DNA from 3 places in the Agrobacterium sp. DKPNP3 genome. Region 3 is predicted to be linked to each of the others. Evidence: predicted binding sites of a transcription regulator. Region 3 holds the regulator's gene; each other region holds the start of a gene.
The links. Region 3 encodes LexA, which represses DNA repair genes until DNA is damaged. Its sites were predicted from a motif close to TGTTCNNNNTGTGTTCNG; they were not measured.

Region 1: a site for LexA is predicted at 1,842-1,859, ahead of recA (recombinase RecA). Genes of this name have one in related genera too.
Region 2: a site for LexA is predicted at 3,231-3,248, ahead of ACUTJJ_RS16895 (MazG nucleotide pyrophosphohydrolase domain-containing protein). Genes of this name have one in related genera too.

Annotation. Positions count from the first base shown of each region.
Region 1 is NZ_JBQYSN010000146.1:1,753-7,165, forward strand. It holds gene ACUTJJ_RS24100 (pseudouridine-5'-phosphate glycosidase) at 1-700, opposite strand, end outside; gene ACUTJJ_RS24105 (carbohydrate kinase family protein) at 730-1,671, opposite strand; gene recA (recombinase RecA) at 1,918-3,006, shown strand; partial or broken gene alaS (alanine--tRNA ligase) at 3,243-5,413, shown strand, end outside.
Region 2 is NZ_JBQYSN010000063.1:13,531-18,943, reverse strand. It holds gene ACUTJJ_RS16915 (DnaJ C-terminal domain-containing protein) at 1-948, opposite strand, end outside; gene ACUTJJ_RS16910 (RT0821/Lpp0805 family surface protein) at 1,160-1,609, opposite strand; gene pdxH (pyridoxamine 5'-phosphate oxidase) at 1,666-2,286, shown strand; gene ACUTJJ_RS16900 (TSUP family transporter) at 2,316-3,095, opposite strand; gene ACUTJJ_RS16895 (MazG nucleotide pyrophosphohydrolase domain-containing protein) at 3,250-3,558, shown strand; gene ACUTJJ_RS16890 (HAD family hydrolase) at 3,547-4,221, opposite strand; gene ACUTJJ_RS16885 (bleomycin resistance protein) at 4,225-4,653, opposite strand; gene tldD (metalloprotease TldD) at 4,938-5,413, opposite strand, start outside.
Region 3 is NZ_JBQYSN010000058.1:600-6,012, forward strand. It holds partial or broken gene ACUTJJ_RS16020 (ABC transporter ATP-binding protein) at 1-106, shown strand, start outside; gene ACUTJJ_RS16025 (ABC transporter ATP-binding protein) at 163-828, shown strand; gene purU (formyltetrahydrofolate deformylase) at 942-1,787, shown strand; gene lexA (transcriptional repressor LexA) at 2,013-2,735, shown strand; gene ACUTJJ_RS16040 (glutathione S-transferase family protein) at 2,992-3,669, shown strand; gene ACUTJJ_RS16045 (ComEC/Rec2 family competence protein) at 3,689-5,413, opposite strand, start outside.

The DNA.
Region 1 (5,413 bases), on a different contig from region 3:
TGGCTACCAGCATGCCGCCATCGATGCCGAGCTGTTCGCGGGTCGTCTGGAAGTTGGCGATTGCGGCCGGGCTGTTCAGCGAAAGTGGGCTCGCCAGGCCGGAGGAGCGCGACCAGAAGGCCGGGAACTCTTCCGAGCCGAAGGTGACGACGGGTACGCCGTTGGTTTCGAGGACTTCGAGCGTCTTCGGAATATCGAGAATGGCTTTCGCGCCGGCGCAGACGACGATGACGCCCGTTTTGGCAAGCTCGGTCAGGTCGGCGGAAATGTCGAAGGTCTCTTCCGCACCCTTGTGCACACCGCCAATGCCGCCGGTCGCGAAAACGCGGATGCCGGCGCGGGCAGCGGCGATCATGGTGGCGGCAACCGTCGTCGCGCCCGTGCGGCGCTCGGCGATCGCAAAGGCGATATCGGCGCGCGAGACCTTCATGGCATCCGTGGTCTGGGCCAGCGCCTCGAGCTGATCCTTCTCAAGGCCTATATGCAGCGTGCCGTGAATGACGGCGATGGTGGCCGGAACCGCGCCCTGATCACGGATGATCTGCTCGACGCTTTCCGCCATCTCGATATTGCCGGGATAGGGCATGCCGTGGGTAATGATGGTCGATTCGAGCGCAACGAGCGGCGCACCGCGCTGCTTGGCGGCGGCGACTTCCTGAGAATAGACGATCGGCAGGAGAGGGGAGATGGGGCGGGTCATTTCATCTGTTCCAGTTCTTAAAAGCGGGTTCATGCCAGCATTTCGGCCTGGGGAACAAGCCCCAACATGGCTTCGACACTGTCTTTTGATAGGTCGTGGGATGTCGCAAAGGGTGACTGCACGGTAATCGCCGCTGCCGCGGCTCCCTGTCTCAACGCCTCCCTAATTGTTTTTCCCTCCGCAATGGCAGCGAGGTAACCGGAGGCCATGGCATCCCCGGCGCCGGTGACGTCCTTCACTTCGCGGATGAGGGGCGGGTGGAGGATTGCTTTTTCCGTTTCGTTGAAGGCCACGACTTCGCTTGCGCCGCGGGTGACGACGCCGCCGGAAAGCCCGGCCTCGCGCAAAATATCGGGCCAGTCACGAACATTTTTCGCCGTCTCGCCGGTAAGAGCGCGGGCTTCCGCCTCATTCATGAAGAGAATGTCGATATCGCCGAGCGCCGCTTTCAGCTTCACCGCCTTTGCAGGCGAAATGGCGATGGCGGCGAGCGGCTTTTCGCAGGCGCGGGCAACGAGGCCAAGTGCCGTCAGCGTATCCTCAGGCAGGTTGGCGTCGCAAAGCAGGATATCGCTCGCCGTGATCGCCTCGTGCACGGCGCGTATCTTGAGGCGGCGGGGCGTAAAGAGCTTGTAGAGGTCCATATCGGCAAGCGCGATGACGAGATTGCCGTCACGCTCCAGGATGGCGGTGTAGCTTGGCGTGCGCCGGTCGAGGAAGGTGAAAGGCGTGTCCTCGACTCCCGCCTGTCGCGCAGCCTCCGCCACCGCTTCGCCCGTCACGTCGCCGCCGCGTGGGGCGATGATACGGACTTGAAAGCCAAGCCGGGAAAGGTTGCGCGCGGCGTTGAAACCGCCACCGCCCGCCTCTTCCATCCACGAGCCGGGGTTGCTGGCGCCCGGCACCGTTTCAGTCTCGATCATGCCGCGCCTGTCGATGTGCGCGCCGCCCAGAACGAGTATTTTCTTCACGCTTGCATTTCCCTCTTTGGCGGATGGAAAGACCGGACGATTCGGCCTAAACTGACGTCTTCCTGACCTCGCCTCCAGTTTACGGCAAGGGGCCGCGCACAGAAAAACGAAAGCAGAACAAACGACTTATCACTATTTGTTTTCAATACGCTGGCTCAGCCTTGTGAAATGAGAACAAATAGAGTACATACCGTTCCCATACTGCTACATTGCCTGTGCGGCTTCAATAACCTAAAGGTGGTTCGGATGGCACAAAATTCTTTGCGTCTCGTAGAGGATAAATCGGTGGATAAAAGCAAGGCACTGGAAGCGGCGCTCTCCCAGATCGAACGGTCGTTCGGCAAGGGATCGATCATGAAGCTCGGTTCCAATGAAAATGTGGTTGAAGTGGAAACCGTTTCGACGGGCTCGCTCAGCCTGGATATCGCGCTCGGCATCGGCGGTCTGCCGAAGGGGCGCATCATTGAAATTTACGGTCCGGAAAGCTCGGGTAAAACGACGCTGGCGCTGCAGACCATTGCGGAAGCCCAGAAGAAGGGCGGCATCTGCGCCTTCGTCGATGCCGAACATGCGCTTGATCCGGTCTATGCCCGCAAGCTTGGCGTGGATCTGCAGAGCCTGCTGATCTCGCAGCCGGATACGGGCGAGCAGGCGCTTGAGATCACCGATACGCTCGTGCGCTCCGGCGCGGTCGACGTGCTCGTGGTCGACTCCGTTGCGGCGCTGACGCCGCGGGCGGAAATCGAAGGCGAGATGGGCGACAGCCTGCCGGGTCTTCAGGCGCGTCTGATGAGCCAGGCGCTGCGCAAGCTGACCGCTTCGATCTCCAAGTCGAAGTGCATGGTCATCTTCATCAACCAGATCCGTATGAAGATCGGCGTCATGTTCGGTTCGCCGGAAACGACGACCGGCGGTAACGCGCTCAAGTTCTACGCCTCCGTTCGCCTCGACATCCGCCGTATTGGCGCTGTCAAGGAACGCGAAGAGGTTGTCGGCAACCAGACCCGCGTCAAGGTCGTCAAGAACAAGATGGCGCCGCCCTTCAAGCAGGTGGAATTCGACATCATGTATGGCGAAGGCGTTTCCAAGACCGGCGAGCTGGTCGACCTCGGCGTAAAGGCCGGTATCGTTGAAAAGTCGGGTGCATGGTTCTCCTATAACAGCCAGCGTCTGGGGCAGGGGCGTGAAAACGCCAAGACCTTCCTGCGCGACAATCCGGATACGGCCAATGAGATCGAGCTGGCGTTGCGGCAGAATGCCGGTCTGATCGCTGACCGGTTCCTGCAGAATGGTGGTCCGGATTCCGGCGATGACGGCGACAGTGACGAAGGTTGATCCTGCCGTCAAGCGTCGGGCATCTGTTGCCGGGTTGCCTGCTTCGATGTGAACTGGATTGAACAAAATGGGCCGTGCGATTTCTTTCGCGTGGCCCTTTTTGTTTGCCTACGCGCCTTCACTGACCGCGGTGGCTGGACAGGGCCGGGCACGGACGATAAAAGCCAGTGATTTTGCAATATAGCCATCGTTTCCGATGGCAGGTGATGGACTCCAGCTGTGAGCGGTGTGTGGGCATGAGCGGTGTAAATGAAATTCGGTCGACCTTTCTCGACTACTTCAAGAAGAACGGACACGAGATTGTGCCCTCCAGCCCGCTGGTGCCGCGCAACGATCCGACGCTGATGTTCACCAATGCCGGCATGGTGCAGTTCAAGAACGTCTTTACCGGTCTGGAAAGCCGTCCCTATTCCACCGCCGCAACCGCGCAGAAATGCGTGCGCGCTGGCGGTAAGCATAATGACCTCGACAATGTCGGTTATACCGCCCGCCACCACACCTTCTTCGAAATGCTCGGCAATTTCTCCTTTGGCGATTATTTCAAGGAAGAGGCGATCACCCACGCCTGGAACCTGATCACCAAAGAATTCGGCATCGACCGCAATCGTCTGCTGGTCACGGTCTATCACACCGACGACGAGGCCTTTAACCTCTGGAAGAAGATCGCCGGTTTCTCCGACGACCGCATCATCCGCATCCCGACCAGCGACAATTTCTGGGCGATGGGCGATACCGGCCCCTGCGGTCCCTGTTCCGAAATCTTCTACGACCACGGCGATCATATCTGGGGCGGCCCGCCCGGCTCGCCGGAAGAAGATGGCGATCGCTTCATCGAAATCTGGAACCTCGTCTTCATGCAATATGAGCAGGTGACGAAGGAAGAGCGCATCGACCTGCCGCGCCCGTCGATCGATACCGGCATGGGTCTGGAGCGTATTTCCGCGCTGCTGCAGGGCAAACATGACAATTACGATACGGACCTGTTCCGGGCGCTGATTGCCGCTTCGGTGGAAGCGACAGGCGTTCCGGCTGAAGGTGAGAAACGCGCCAGCCACCGGGTCATCGCCGACCATCTGCGCTCGTCCGCCTTCCTCATTGCCGATGGCGTCCTGCCGTCCAATGAAGGCCGCGGTTATGTTCTGCGCCGCATCATGCGCCGCGCCATGCGCCATGCCGAACTTCTCGGCGCACGCGAGCCGCTGATCTACAAGCTGCTGCCGTCGCTGGTGCAGCAGATGGGCCGCGCCTATCCGGAACTGATCCGCGCCGAAGCGTTGATCTCCGAAACGCTGAAGCTCGAGGAAACCCGTTTCCGCAAGACGCTGGAACGCGGCCTGTCGCTGCTGTCGGACGCAACTTCCACCCTGCACAAGGGCGACATGCTGGATGGCGAAACCGCTTTCAAGCTTTACGACACCTATGGTTTCCCGCTCGACCTGACGCAAGACGCGCTGCGCGCCCGCGAAATCGGCGTCGACATCTCCGGCTTCACGGATGCCATGGAGCGCCAGAAGGCGGAAGCCCGCTCGCATTGGGCCGGCTCCGGCGACAAGGCCACCGAAACGATCTGGTTCGAGCTCAAGGAAAAGCTCGGCGCGACCGAGTTCCTCGGTTATGACACGGAGACTGCCGAAGGCGTCATTCAGGCCATCGTCAAGGACGGCAAGGCCGTTGAGAGCGCTGCGGATGGCGAGACCGTGCAGGTCGTCGTCAACCAGACGCCGTTTTATGGCGAGTCCGGCGGCCAGATGGGCGATACCGGCGTCATCACCGGCGACAACGGCGCCTTTGCCGTTTCCGACACCCAGAAGCGGGGCGAAGGCCTCTTCGTCCATATGGGCACCGTTTCCAAGGGCGGCCTGAGAGTCGGCGATGCCGTTCAGCTGACGGTCGATCATGACCGCCGCTCGCGTCTGCGCGCCAATCACTCCGCCACCCACCTGCTGCATGAGGCGTTGCGTGAAGTGCTCGGCACCCACGTTGCCCAGAAGGGGTCGCTGGTCGCGCCCGAGCGCCTGCGTTTCGACGTTTCACACCCGAAGCCAATGTCTGCCGAGGAGCTGAAGGTTGTCGAAGAGATGGCCAACGAAATCGTGCTGCAGAACTCTCCTGTCGTCACCCGCCTGATGAGCGTCGATGACGCCATTGCCGAGGGCGCGATGGCATTGTTCGGCGAAAAATACGGTGACGAGGTTCGTGTCGTCTCCATGGGCACCGGCCTGCATGGCGCAAAGGCCAACCGTCCTTACTCCGTCGAGCTTTGTGGCGGCACGCATGTGGGCGCTACCGGTCAGATCGGTCTCATCCGCATCCTCGGTGAAAGCGCCGTCGGTGCCGGTGTACGCCGTCTCGAGGCAGTTACGGGGCAAGGTGCTCTTGCCTATCTCGCGGAACAGGATGAGCGAGT
Region 2 (5,413 bases), on a different contig from region 3:
CGAGCCTGACCAGGCCGGAATGGTGATGGTTTCTTCGCCGAGCGGCGTCACGACCTTCGCGTCGCAACCCAGAACCGCATCGCTGAGCGAAATGGCAAGCGTCGTGTGAATATCGAAGCCACGCAGCGAAAACACATCGTCGCGCGCGGCAAGCAACGTGACTGCAAGATCGCCGCGCGCCATGTTGGGGAGCTTCAGCCCCTGTCCCTTCAGCCGCACAACATGGCCATCGGTCATCCCGGGCTCGAGCTGGAACCGGACGTCCCGCTCGTCGGCAAGAGAAACGGTAATCCACTTCTTCTCGAGCAGATCGGCGACCGTAACGATGGCTTCTGCGGTGATGTCAGGCACTTTTTCCGGAGCCGGCTGCGGCGCACGGAACCGCCGCACCAGCGCGCTGAAAAGATTGGCAGCGAGCGAGGCGGGCGCGGTCTTGTCATCGCCGGAGGCTGTGGCTGCGGGCATATCGCCTTTCGCAGCGCTCGCGGCCGCCTTTGCGGCTTCCGCCGCCTGCTGCACCTTGGGATCATTCTGGGCGTCTGCGCCGAAGATGCGCTCGACGATGTCTTCGGCGCTTTCCGGTTTGCTATCGGCTTTGTGGCCGGTCTGCGTCCGGTTGCGGGCGTCCGCGCGGGCCAGTTCCTCCATCAGCTTTTCGGCGGCCTTGGCACGTTCGGCAGCCTCGCGCGCGGCTTCCCGCTGCTGCATGATGGTTTCGCCGGCCTTTCTCTTTTCCGCGGCCTTGCGGGCCTGATCGTAGAGATCGCGCTTTTTCGGGTCTTTCAGAAGGTCGTAGGCCTGACCGATCTCGGCAAAGCGCGCCGACGCATCGGGATCGTCGCGATTGGCGTCCGGGTGAACGGTTTTCGCCTTCGTGCGCCAGGCGGCCTTGATCTCGTCGTGGCGGGCGTCACGTTTTACGCCGAGGATAGAATATGGATCGCGCATGCGAAGCACCAGCTACGTTGGCTCAGGCGCTGCCGCCCTTCATGGCGCAATCCTGAAACGAACCTCTCCGATAAGGGGTGCCTGCGTTCATTCGCCTGCGCGCCCTCGGTTTAATCAACGTCGACTGTTGCAATAAGTTGCTAATCACTCCTTTACGGAGGATGCGGGCCGCGCGCGGGCCGGCTTTATTCCCTGCGGGAGGGTAAACAGATTATTTCTGCTCGAATCGGGTCATCAACCATTCGCCGGTTTCCGACAGGCAGGCCTGCCCGGAATAAGCTGCCACACCCTCGAAGGAGTGACGCGTGGTCTTGAATTGACGGCAGACGAAACCGCTTGATTTGTCTTCGCGAATGGCGGTGACGACGCCTGCGCTGCCGGTGGCGGCGTTCGCCCAGGGCAGCGGCTGATCTGCAAGCTTGGCGAGATCGGCCGATGTGACCGCATTGCGAATGGTTACGTCGTCGGTCTGGGCGCTGCCATTCTGCTGGTTGGGCACGGAGGCAGTGGAAAGCGAGCGGTCGACCTTGTCGCCGCCGAACAGATCGAGGCTGACACATCCGCTCAGCACCACAAGCATCGACACGACGGCGGAAACTTCCGCTACCGACGAAAGGAGGCTCTTTGTTCGACTGTTCGACTTTGCTATGACGGTCACCATCTTTCACCAGAGATCATCTCTGGGGTCCAAATCAGCTCGGGAGCATTTTAGTCAATATGTCGGAAACGGGGTTAACATCCAGTGACTTCACGGAAGAAAATGAACCTTTCACGCTTTTTGCCGAGTGGCTGAAGGACGCGACGGCTTCCGAAATCAATGATCCGAACGCAGTGGCACTCGCCACCGTGGACGAAAATGGCCTTCCGAACGTGCGCATGGTGCTGCTGAAAGGTGTCGATGACCGCGGCTTCGTGTTCTACACGAATTTCGAAAGCCAGAAGGGCCGGGAGATCCTCGGCCAGAAAAAAGCGGCCATGTGTTTCCACTGGAAGAGCCTGCGGCGACAGGTGCGCCTGCGGGGCGAGGTGGAGATCGTGAGCGACGCGGAGGCGGATGCCTATTACGCCTCCCGCCCGCGCGGCAGCCGCATCGGCGCCTGGGCCTCCAAGCAGTCGCGGCCGCTGGAGGGCCGTTTCGCGCTGGAAAAGGCCGTGGCCGAATATACTGCCAAATATGCGATCGGCGATATTCCGCGCCCATCCCACTGGTCCGGTTTCCGCATTCGCCCAGTGAGCATCGAATTCTGGCATGATCGCAAGTTCCGCCTGCATGACCGCATCGAATTCCGCCGCGAGACGCCTGACGGTGCCTGGTCGAAGGTCCGCATGTACCCGTAAAGGCAAGTCGGCGGGGCGTCGTGGCCCGCCTATTTCAGCAGCGAATCGAACAAGGGCAGGCCGATGACGGCAGACATGGCGATCAGCCCGTAGCAGATGCGCCTGAAGGATGCCTCATCGGCAAACCCATGTAATCGCGACCCTGCGTAAAGGCCCGCACCGTAAAAGGGCAACGCCAGCAGGAAAAACACGAAGACATCGAAGCTGAACAGGCCGCCCAAAAGATAGCTGGCCAGGGAAAATATCGTCGATACCGCAAAATAAAGAATGACATTGGCGCGCACGAAAGCGCCCTTCAGCGCGCCGCCCAGCCAATAGGCGACGACGGGCGGGCCACCCAGCTGGGCGGCGCCTGAAAACAGGCCAGCCACGAGTCCGGTGAGAAGGGTGAGCGGCGTCTTCGGCCGGCCGCTGTAACGCCAGCCGGACAACAGGAACACGAGCAGCACCACGACGACGCCTGAAATGAGCCAGCGCAGCGTCAAGGGATCACCCTTGGCGAGCAACATTGTGCCGACGGGAACGCCGACAAGGGCGCCGGTCGCCATGGTGAACACGTCCCGCCGGTCCGCCATGCGGAAGGCGGGCGGTATCATGCCGACAGTTAGCACGGCGTCCACCACCAGCAGAACCGCCGAAGCCACACGTGGCCCGACGATGGCGCTCGCAAGCGGGATGAATATGAGCGCCGCGCCGAAGCCGGAAAAGCCGCGGGCAAGGCCGGCAAGAAGGGCTGCGCCGGCAAACATGGCGAGCAGCACCGGTCTGTGTGCGGCGACGAATGACGCCAGGAAGTCGAGATGGGACATGGGTGACGGCATGATTGTTTGAATATCTTTTCTCTATCGCGCTTGCATGCGCATGTCCCGGAAATTTCTGTTCATGGCTGCATGACGCCCTGACGGGTCGACGCCGTCAGAGAATCATGATTAGAGTTTTAGCGAGTGAACAAAGGATGAACAAATGTTTGCTGACATGATGCGTCGGTTTGAAGAGGCGTCGCAAAAATATGCCGCTGAAAACGGGATATTCCGCGATCCGGACTGGTACATGCTGAAGCTTCAGGAAGAGGTTGGCGAGGTCACACAGGCCTGGAACCGGCTGACAGGAAGGGCGCGCGTTAAGGGTAGGAGCAAAGAGGAGACGAAGCGGGATCTGGCCGACGAAACCGCCGATCTCCTCGGCCATGTGCTGTTACTGGCCCATTATAACGGTCTCGATATTGAAGGAGCGATCGAGCGTAAGTGGTACTTTACGCCGTCAAAACCCTGAAGGCTCCAGCTTTTCCAACATGGCCGCCACGGCGTTAAGGTCGCTGGCGACGGCCACGCATTTCTCCCGCATTTCCTCCGTCGGCGGTGCAACGTCAGGCACCATGATGGTCATCATGCCCGCCGATGTTGCCGAGCGTACACCCGAGTAGGAATCCTCCAAGGCAAGACAGCGCCCGGGATCGAGGGAAAGCCGTCGCGCCGCCGTCAGATAGGGCATGGGCGCCGGTTTCGGCTCCGTATAGTCCCCGCGTGCGACAATGGTGTCGAAACGTCCGAGAAGATCGTGGGGCCCAAGGTGCCGCGTCACCGAAGCGTGTCGGGACGAGGTGGCGATGGCGCGCCGTATATTGAGCCGGTCGAGCAGATCGAGGATTTCGACGACGCCCGGCTTCAACGCCACGCCATCAGCCATCATCACGCCAAGATGCCGGAGCCAGGCGTCTCGAAAACTGTCGATGGGAAAATCCGCGCCATAATCGGCAAAGATGGTGCCGGTGATGACGTCCCACGGGCTGCCGCAGACCTTCTGATAGGTCTCCACCTCCATGCCATGGCCGCCTTCATCCGAGGCCGCCAGAAATGAATCGCGATAAAGCCTCTCGCTCTCGATCAACAATCCATCCATGTCGAACACCACCGCCCGCGGCAGAAAGGGCAACATGGCTCAACCGAACCGGAAGGGGCGTTCGCCGAGGCTCTCGAAGGGGCGGATCAGATACCCGTCGGGATCGGCGACGATGAATTGCCGGTTCCCCACTTCGACCGTGCCGCGCCTGTACCACTTTTCCTCAAGCGGCATGACGAGATCGATGGCAGACCGCTCCAGCCGGAATAGAATGGGCTGCAGGGAGGGAACGGCGATCTGCAGGTTCATGCCGCGGCCCAACGGCGCATCGAGCGAGGCATTGCCCGCCACAAAGGTCCGGGTCGCACCAATCTGGTCAATCATCAGCTCTGCGTCGCCCAGCGCCAGATAGGTAAAGCCCTCTTCGGGGCGCTCGTAAACCACATGGAAGCCAATCAGGTCGCAATAAAAAGCGCGGCTCTTCTGCCAGTCGCTGACGGCAAGTTCAGGAACGAGGGCATTTCGTATGATGGTCGTTGTCTCCTTCGCCACGCAGGCCCCGGATGGGAGGAGGGGCCCGCCATAAGTCTTGATATTATCGCGTTCGCGCCAGCGCGCCAGAAAAAACAGCATCATGGCAGCCATGTGTGGGGTCATGGGCTGGCAAGGCACCGGCAGGCTCAGTGTGGCTGCAACTCTTTCTGCCCTCATTCCGGCTCAAGGCCGGAATGAGGGACCGGGCGGGATAGAATGCGACGTCGTTTTGTCCGCGCTATTGAGACAACCGAGTGCAATCACCCGAAAGCCACGGCCTACGCCTTCGTGCCGCCCACAGTGATCTGGTCCATGCGCAGATGCGGCTGGCCGACGCCAACCGGCACCCATTGCCCGGCCTTGCCGCAATTGCCGATGCCGGTATCGAGCTTTGAGTCATTGCCGATCATCGATACGCGCTTCATCGCATCCGGGCCGTTGCCGATCAGCATCGCGCCCTTCACCGGCGCACCGATCTTGCCGTTCTCGATGAGATAGGCCTCGGTGCAGCCGAACACGAATTTGCCCGAGGTGATATCCACCTGACCGCCACCAAAGGAGACGGCGTAGATACCCTTTTTGACGGATGCAATGATCTCTTCTGGCGTTTTGTCCCCGGAGAGCATGTAGGTATTGGTCATGCGCGGCATCGGCACATAGGCATAACCCTGGCGGCGGCCGTTGCCGGTGGGCCTCGCACCCATCAGCCGGGCGTTCTGCCGGTCCTGCATGTAGCCGACGAGCCTGCCGTTCT
Region 3 (5,413 bases):
CCACATCGTCGTGCTCGATTTCGGTACCCTGATCGCCGAAGGCAAGCCGGCTGAAATCCGGCAACATCCGGCCGTGATCGCGGCTTATCTTGGGGGGGCAGCGTGAGCGGACATCTACTCGACATCAAAGACATCCACGTTGCCTATGGCCGGGCGGAAGTGGTGCACGGCATCTCGCTATCCATGACATCGGGCAGCATCGTCACGGTCATCGGGGCGAACGGAGCGGGGAAAACCACGCTGCTCAACGCCATCATGGGTGTCGTGCCTTCGCGCGGGACCATTCTTTACGACGGCGCGCCGGTGCCCGAGACGATCGAGGGCCGCGTTGCCGCCGGCCTCTGCCTGGTGCCGGAAAGGCGAGAATTATTCGGCTCGATGACGGTTGAGGACAATGTCGAACTTGGCGGTTTCCTGCGTTCCCGTCAGGAGCGCGACGAGACACGCGATGCTGTTTACACACTCTTCCCGCGCCTTCGCGAACGCCGCAAGCAGCTCGCCGGAACACTGTCCGGCGGCGAAAGGCAGATGCTGGCGCTCGCGCGGGCGTTGATGAGCCGGCCGAGACTGCTGCTTCTCGATGAGCCGAGCCTTGGACTTGCACCGCTGATTGTCGCCGAAATCCTGCGTATCGTCGCCGACCTGCGTCAAACCGGTGTCTCCATCCTGTTGGTCGAGCAGAATGCCCGCGCCGCGCTCGAAATTGCCGACGAAGCTTATCTCGTCGAACTTGGTGAAGTGCGCCGCTCAGGCCCAGCTTCCGAACTCGCCGTCGATCCCGCTCTGATGGCGAGTTATCTCGGGCCGGGCGAACACGCCATCCAGTGACATCCGCGACCGCTTCGTGCTGACGCTCGGCCCCGTGGAAACGGGGCGTGGCTCCGCGTGGGCGCCGCTATGACAGCAGTCCAACCGCAACTCCATCTTCCAGGAGGCTTTAGATGAATTACGTCCTGACGCTGCGCTGCCCCAACAGAAGCGGAATTGTCGCTGCGGTCTCGGGCCGCATCGCACAGCATGGCGGCGATATTTATGAAGCTCAACAATTCGACGACCATGAAACGGGCATGTTTTTCATGCGTGTCGCCTTCTCCATGGCCGGCGACGAGGCAGGCTTTCGCAATGGACTTGCCGCGGAGATCGATCGCTTCGCTCTCGACGCCACGCTGCGTCGAGCAGGTGCGCCGCGCAAGCTGCTGCTGCTCGTTTCCCGCTTCGACCACTGCCTCGGCGATCTTCTCTATCGCCACCGCATCGGCGAATTGAATGCCGAGATCGTCGGCATCGTCGGCAACCACCCCCGCGAGGCCCTGAACCTCACGCTGATGGGCGGGATAAAGTATCATCACCTGCCGGTGACAAAAGACAACAAGGCCGAACAGGAAACAAGCATCAAGGACATCATCGAAGAAACGGGCACCGACCTCGTCGTTCTTGCCCGCTACATGCAGATCCTGTCGGACAACTTCTCCGAATACTTATCCGGGCGCTGCATCAACATTCATCACTCCTTCCTGCCTGGTTTCAAAGGCGCAAAGCCCTATCACCAAGCCCATGAGAGGGGCGTCAAAATGATCGGTGCAACGGCCCATTACGTCACCCGCGATCTCGATGAAGGGCCGATCATCTGCCAGGACGTCGAGCCGGTCAGCCACGCCGATACGCCGGATGAGCTGGTCCGTAAGGGACGCGACATCGAGCGACGCGTGCTGGCCCGGGCGGTCTCATGGCACCTTGAGGACCGGGTGCTTCTCAACAAGAACAAGACGGTCGTTTTCGCGCGATAGCACAGCTCGATCTACACCCTGACCTGAAACGCGGAACAAATGGGACGCGTCGGGGCCTCGCCTGGGAACGACTTCTGGAGCTTTGGTTACCTCCAATTTGCGAAATGTAAATCCGAGCGAAGCTTAACCAGATTTTAGGGGATTGCGGAACACATATGGAACATATAGTGTTCGTTCTGTATTTGTTTCGCGACTCCAGCGACGATTCTCAAGGGTGTTTTCCTCATGCTCACGCGCAAACAGCAGGAATTGCTTCTCTTCATTCATGAGCGAATGAAAGAGTCCGGCGTGCCGCCCTCCTTCGATGAAATGAAGGATGCACTCGATCTCGCTTCCAAATCCGGCATCCACCGGCTGATCACGGCGCTCGAAGAGCGCGGGTTTATTCGCCGGCTACCCAACAGGGCGCGAGCGCTCGAAGTCATCAAGCTTCCGGAGGCTTATACGCCGGGCGCAAGGCCGCAGCGCGGCTTCTCACCGAGCGTTATCGAAGGCAGTCTCGGCAAACCGAAAACGCCGGAGCCGCCCCCTGCTCCCAAGGCACCCGCAAATGACATTGCAGGTGCGGCGACCGTACCTGTCATGGGCCGGATCGCTGCCGGTGTGCCGATCTCGGCCATTCAGAACAATACACATGACGTGGCCGTTCCAGTGGACATGCTAGGCTCAGGTGAACATTACGCGCTTGAGGTCAAGGGCGATTCGATGATCGAGGCCGGCATCTTCGATGGCGATACGGTCATCATCCGCAATGGCAATACGGCCAATCCGGGCGATATCGTTGTGGCGCTGGTGGACGATGAAGAGGCGACGCTGAAGCGGTTCCGCCGCAAGGGCGCGTCCATCGCGCTGGAGGCTGCAAACCCGGCCTACGAGACCCGCATTTTTGGGCCTGATCGGGTGAAAATTCAGGGCAAGCTGGTGGGGCTTATCCGGCGCTATCATTGATGCCGCCGCCGGTCCGGATAAAAGCGGATCGATTGGCAAGACATATCTAGCCTTCAAGATGAATGGCGCGTCATTCCGGTGGATTGATGCGCTTTTTTTTCTTTTGAAGCGATGAAGGTGCTTTTGAAAGGGTCAAGGCACGAATTCGGCATGATGTCGTTCACCCATCAACGGGCTTTATGAGTGCGATGGATTCTTTGCGATATTCGCCGCAACGTCGCTGGTATAAAACTGCGACACAGTCAGGAGACACGCCATGTACGATCTTTATATCGCAAACAAGAACTACTCCTCCTGGTCGCTGCGGCCATGGGTGTTGATGCGCACGCTCGGTATTGCCTTTGAAGAGAAACTCGTTCCCTTTGGCGAAGGCGTCTCATTTTCCACCTTTTCTCCCACCGGCAAGGTCCCCTGCCTCGTCGATGAGGGTGTGACGGTCTGGGAATCGCTGTCGATCGCGGAATATCTCGCCGAGCGTCATCAAGGGGTCTGGGCAAGCGACAAGCAGGCCAGAGCCTGGTCGCGTTCGGCGGCAAGCGAAATGCATGCGGGATTTTCGTCGCTGCGCAATCTCTACCCCATGTCGGTCGGCATTCGTGTCACGCCAAACGGCGGTGATGCCGGGCTGGCAGCTGATATCAAGCGTATCGATGTTTTATGGAGCGAAGGCCTTTCGACCTTCGGTGGTCCTTATCTCGCCGGCCAGAAGTTCACGGCAGTGGATGCCTTCTTCTGCCCCGTGGCATTCCGTTTCCAGACTTACGGTGCGGATCTATCCCCCGCAGCAAAGGCCTATTGCGATCGCCTGCTCGCCCTGCCCGCCATGCGCGAATGGTATGAGGCAGGCCTGAAAGAAATGTGGCGGGACCCGGCGCATGAAGCCGAAATCGCCAGCATCGGTCAGTTGACTGCGGATCTGCGCGCGAAGGCTTGAGACGCTTTGCCGGCGGCAATCATTGCGACGCCGCCAGCAGACGCGTGATCGTTTCCGGTAGCTCATGCTCGTAGCGACCAGATTTCCAATCGTAATATCGATGTTCGCTCCACGGCCGGTTCATGCCTGCGGTCGAAGCGCGCAGTTTCTCGACGACGCCCGGCTGATTGGCTGACGCGAAGTTGATCTCCACTGAACCAATGCGGCGCAAGATGCCGCGATTGAGAAGCAGCGCGCCTGAGCGGCAGTGTGAAAACGAGGTTCTTTGGGAAACAATGACGACGTCGGCGATGTCACATGCCTTTCCAGCCAGACGCCCTTCCTCCAGCACGATGATCCATTCGCCGCTCTGTGCCTGCGCCACGCACCAGCGACCCGGCTTGCAGGTGAAAACGCCCGGCGTTCCCGCTTTCAGCGCAACCGCCATCTCGCGTGCGGCGGCTCTCAACTCCTCCTGCGACAGCTTTGCTTTATTGGTAAACGTCTCTGGCCGGTCCCGCTGCAGAATAACCGGCGCCTGCGGTGTCTTAGCAAGCAGCAGCGCCCTCTGCCACTGGTCATAAATAAAGCCATGGGGTCGGGTTCTCGTGGTGTAAACCTTCTCATCGGCAAGAAGCGCCACCAGCGAGCCATCTTCATGAACGAGGAGATCCGGCAGATCGCGTTGAAATGTCGTTGCCGAGAGCCCGAAGGCAAGCAGCAGAGGCGGGATGCCCAAGAGCGCCAGGCGGGTGCGCAACAGGGTGAGCAGCAGAAAGCCGGCCGAGGCGATACCGATGAACCAGCCATGCGGGCGTCCGGTCGCTGCGCTTCCGCCCCAGGACGCAACTTCGTCCGCGACCTCGATGACCATCGCCATGCCATAGCCCATCACCTTCAGAAATGGCGCGTCGAGCCCGAACGGCATCAGCAGCATGGCGATCAGACCGAAGGGCATCACAATCAGCGACATCAGCGGCGTCGCGGCAAGATTGGCGAAAAGTCCATAGGTGGTGACACGTTGGAAATGTTCGGCGGAATAGATTGCCGTCGAAAGCCCGCCAATCAGGGACGTCGTGATGACGCCCCCCATCACAGCGCCTGCCATCTGCGCGACCGTGATCCAGCTGGGCTTTCTTCCCATATAAAGACGCTCGCGAACACTACGCCGGCGGCTCCAGGCGGCGTAGGCGGAAACAAGCGCGATTGTCGCGGCAAAAGACATCTGAAAGCTTGGCCCCATCACTTCGGAGGGCGAGAGCGCGAGAACAATGAGAGCGGAAAGCGCGACATTTCTGAGGCTGAGCGACGGCTGGTCAAACAGCACCGCGACCAACATGATCGACATCATCAGCCAGGCCCGTTCAGCGGAAACCGCGAAGCCGGAGATCAGATAGTAGCATAGCGTCATCACGAGCGCTGCGAAGGCGGATATCTTCTTGACTGGCCGTCGCTGGGCAAAGGCCGGAAACAGGCTGAATCCCATCCTCATGCCGACAAAGAAGATGCCTGACGCCAGGGCCATGTTGAGCCCGGATATGGCGACGATATGGGCAAGCCCCGACACCCGCAACGCCTCCATTGTCTCCGGCGATATGGCCTGTCGCTCATCGGTGACGATGGAGGCGGCGAAGGCACCCGCGTCGCCTCCGATCGTCGTGCGAATGCGCTCGGCGATGGCGGCGCGCAGGCGATAGAGCCACATGTCGGCCATCTCCAGCCAACCCTCGGCCCCAAGGTTCGCCATCGCCAACGGCTGGGGCGG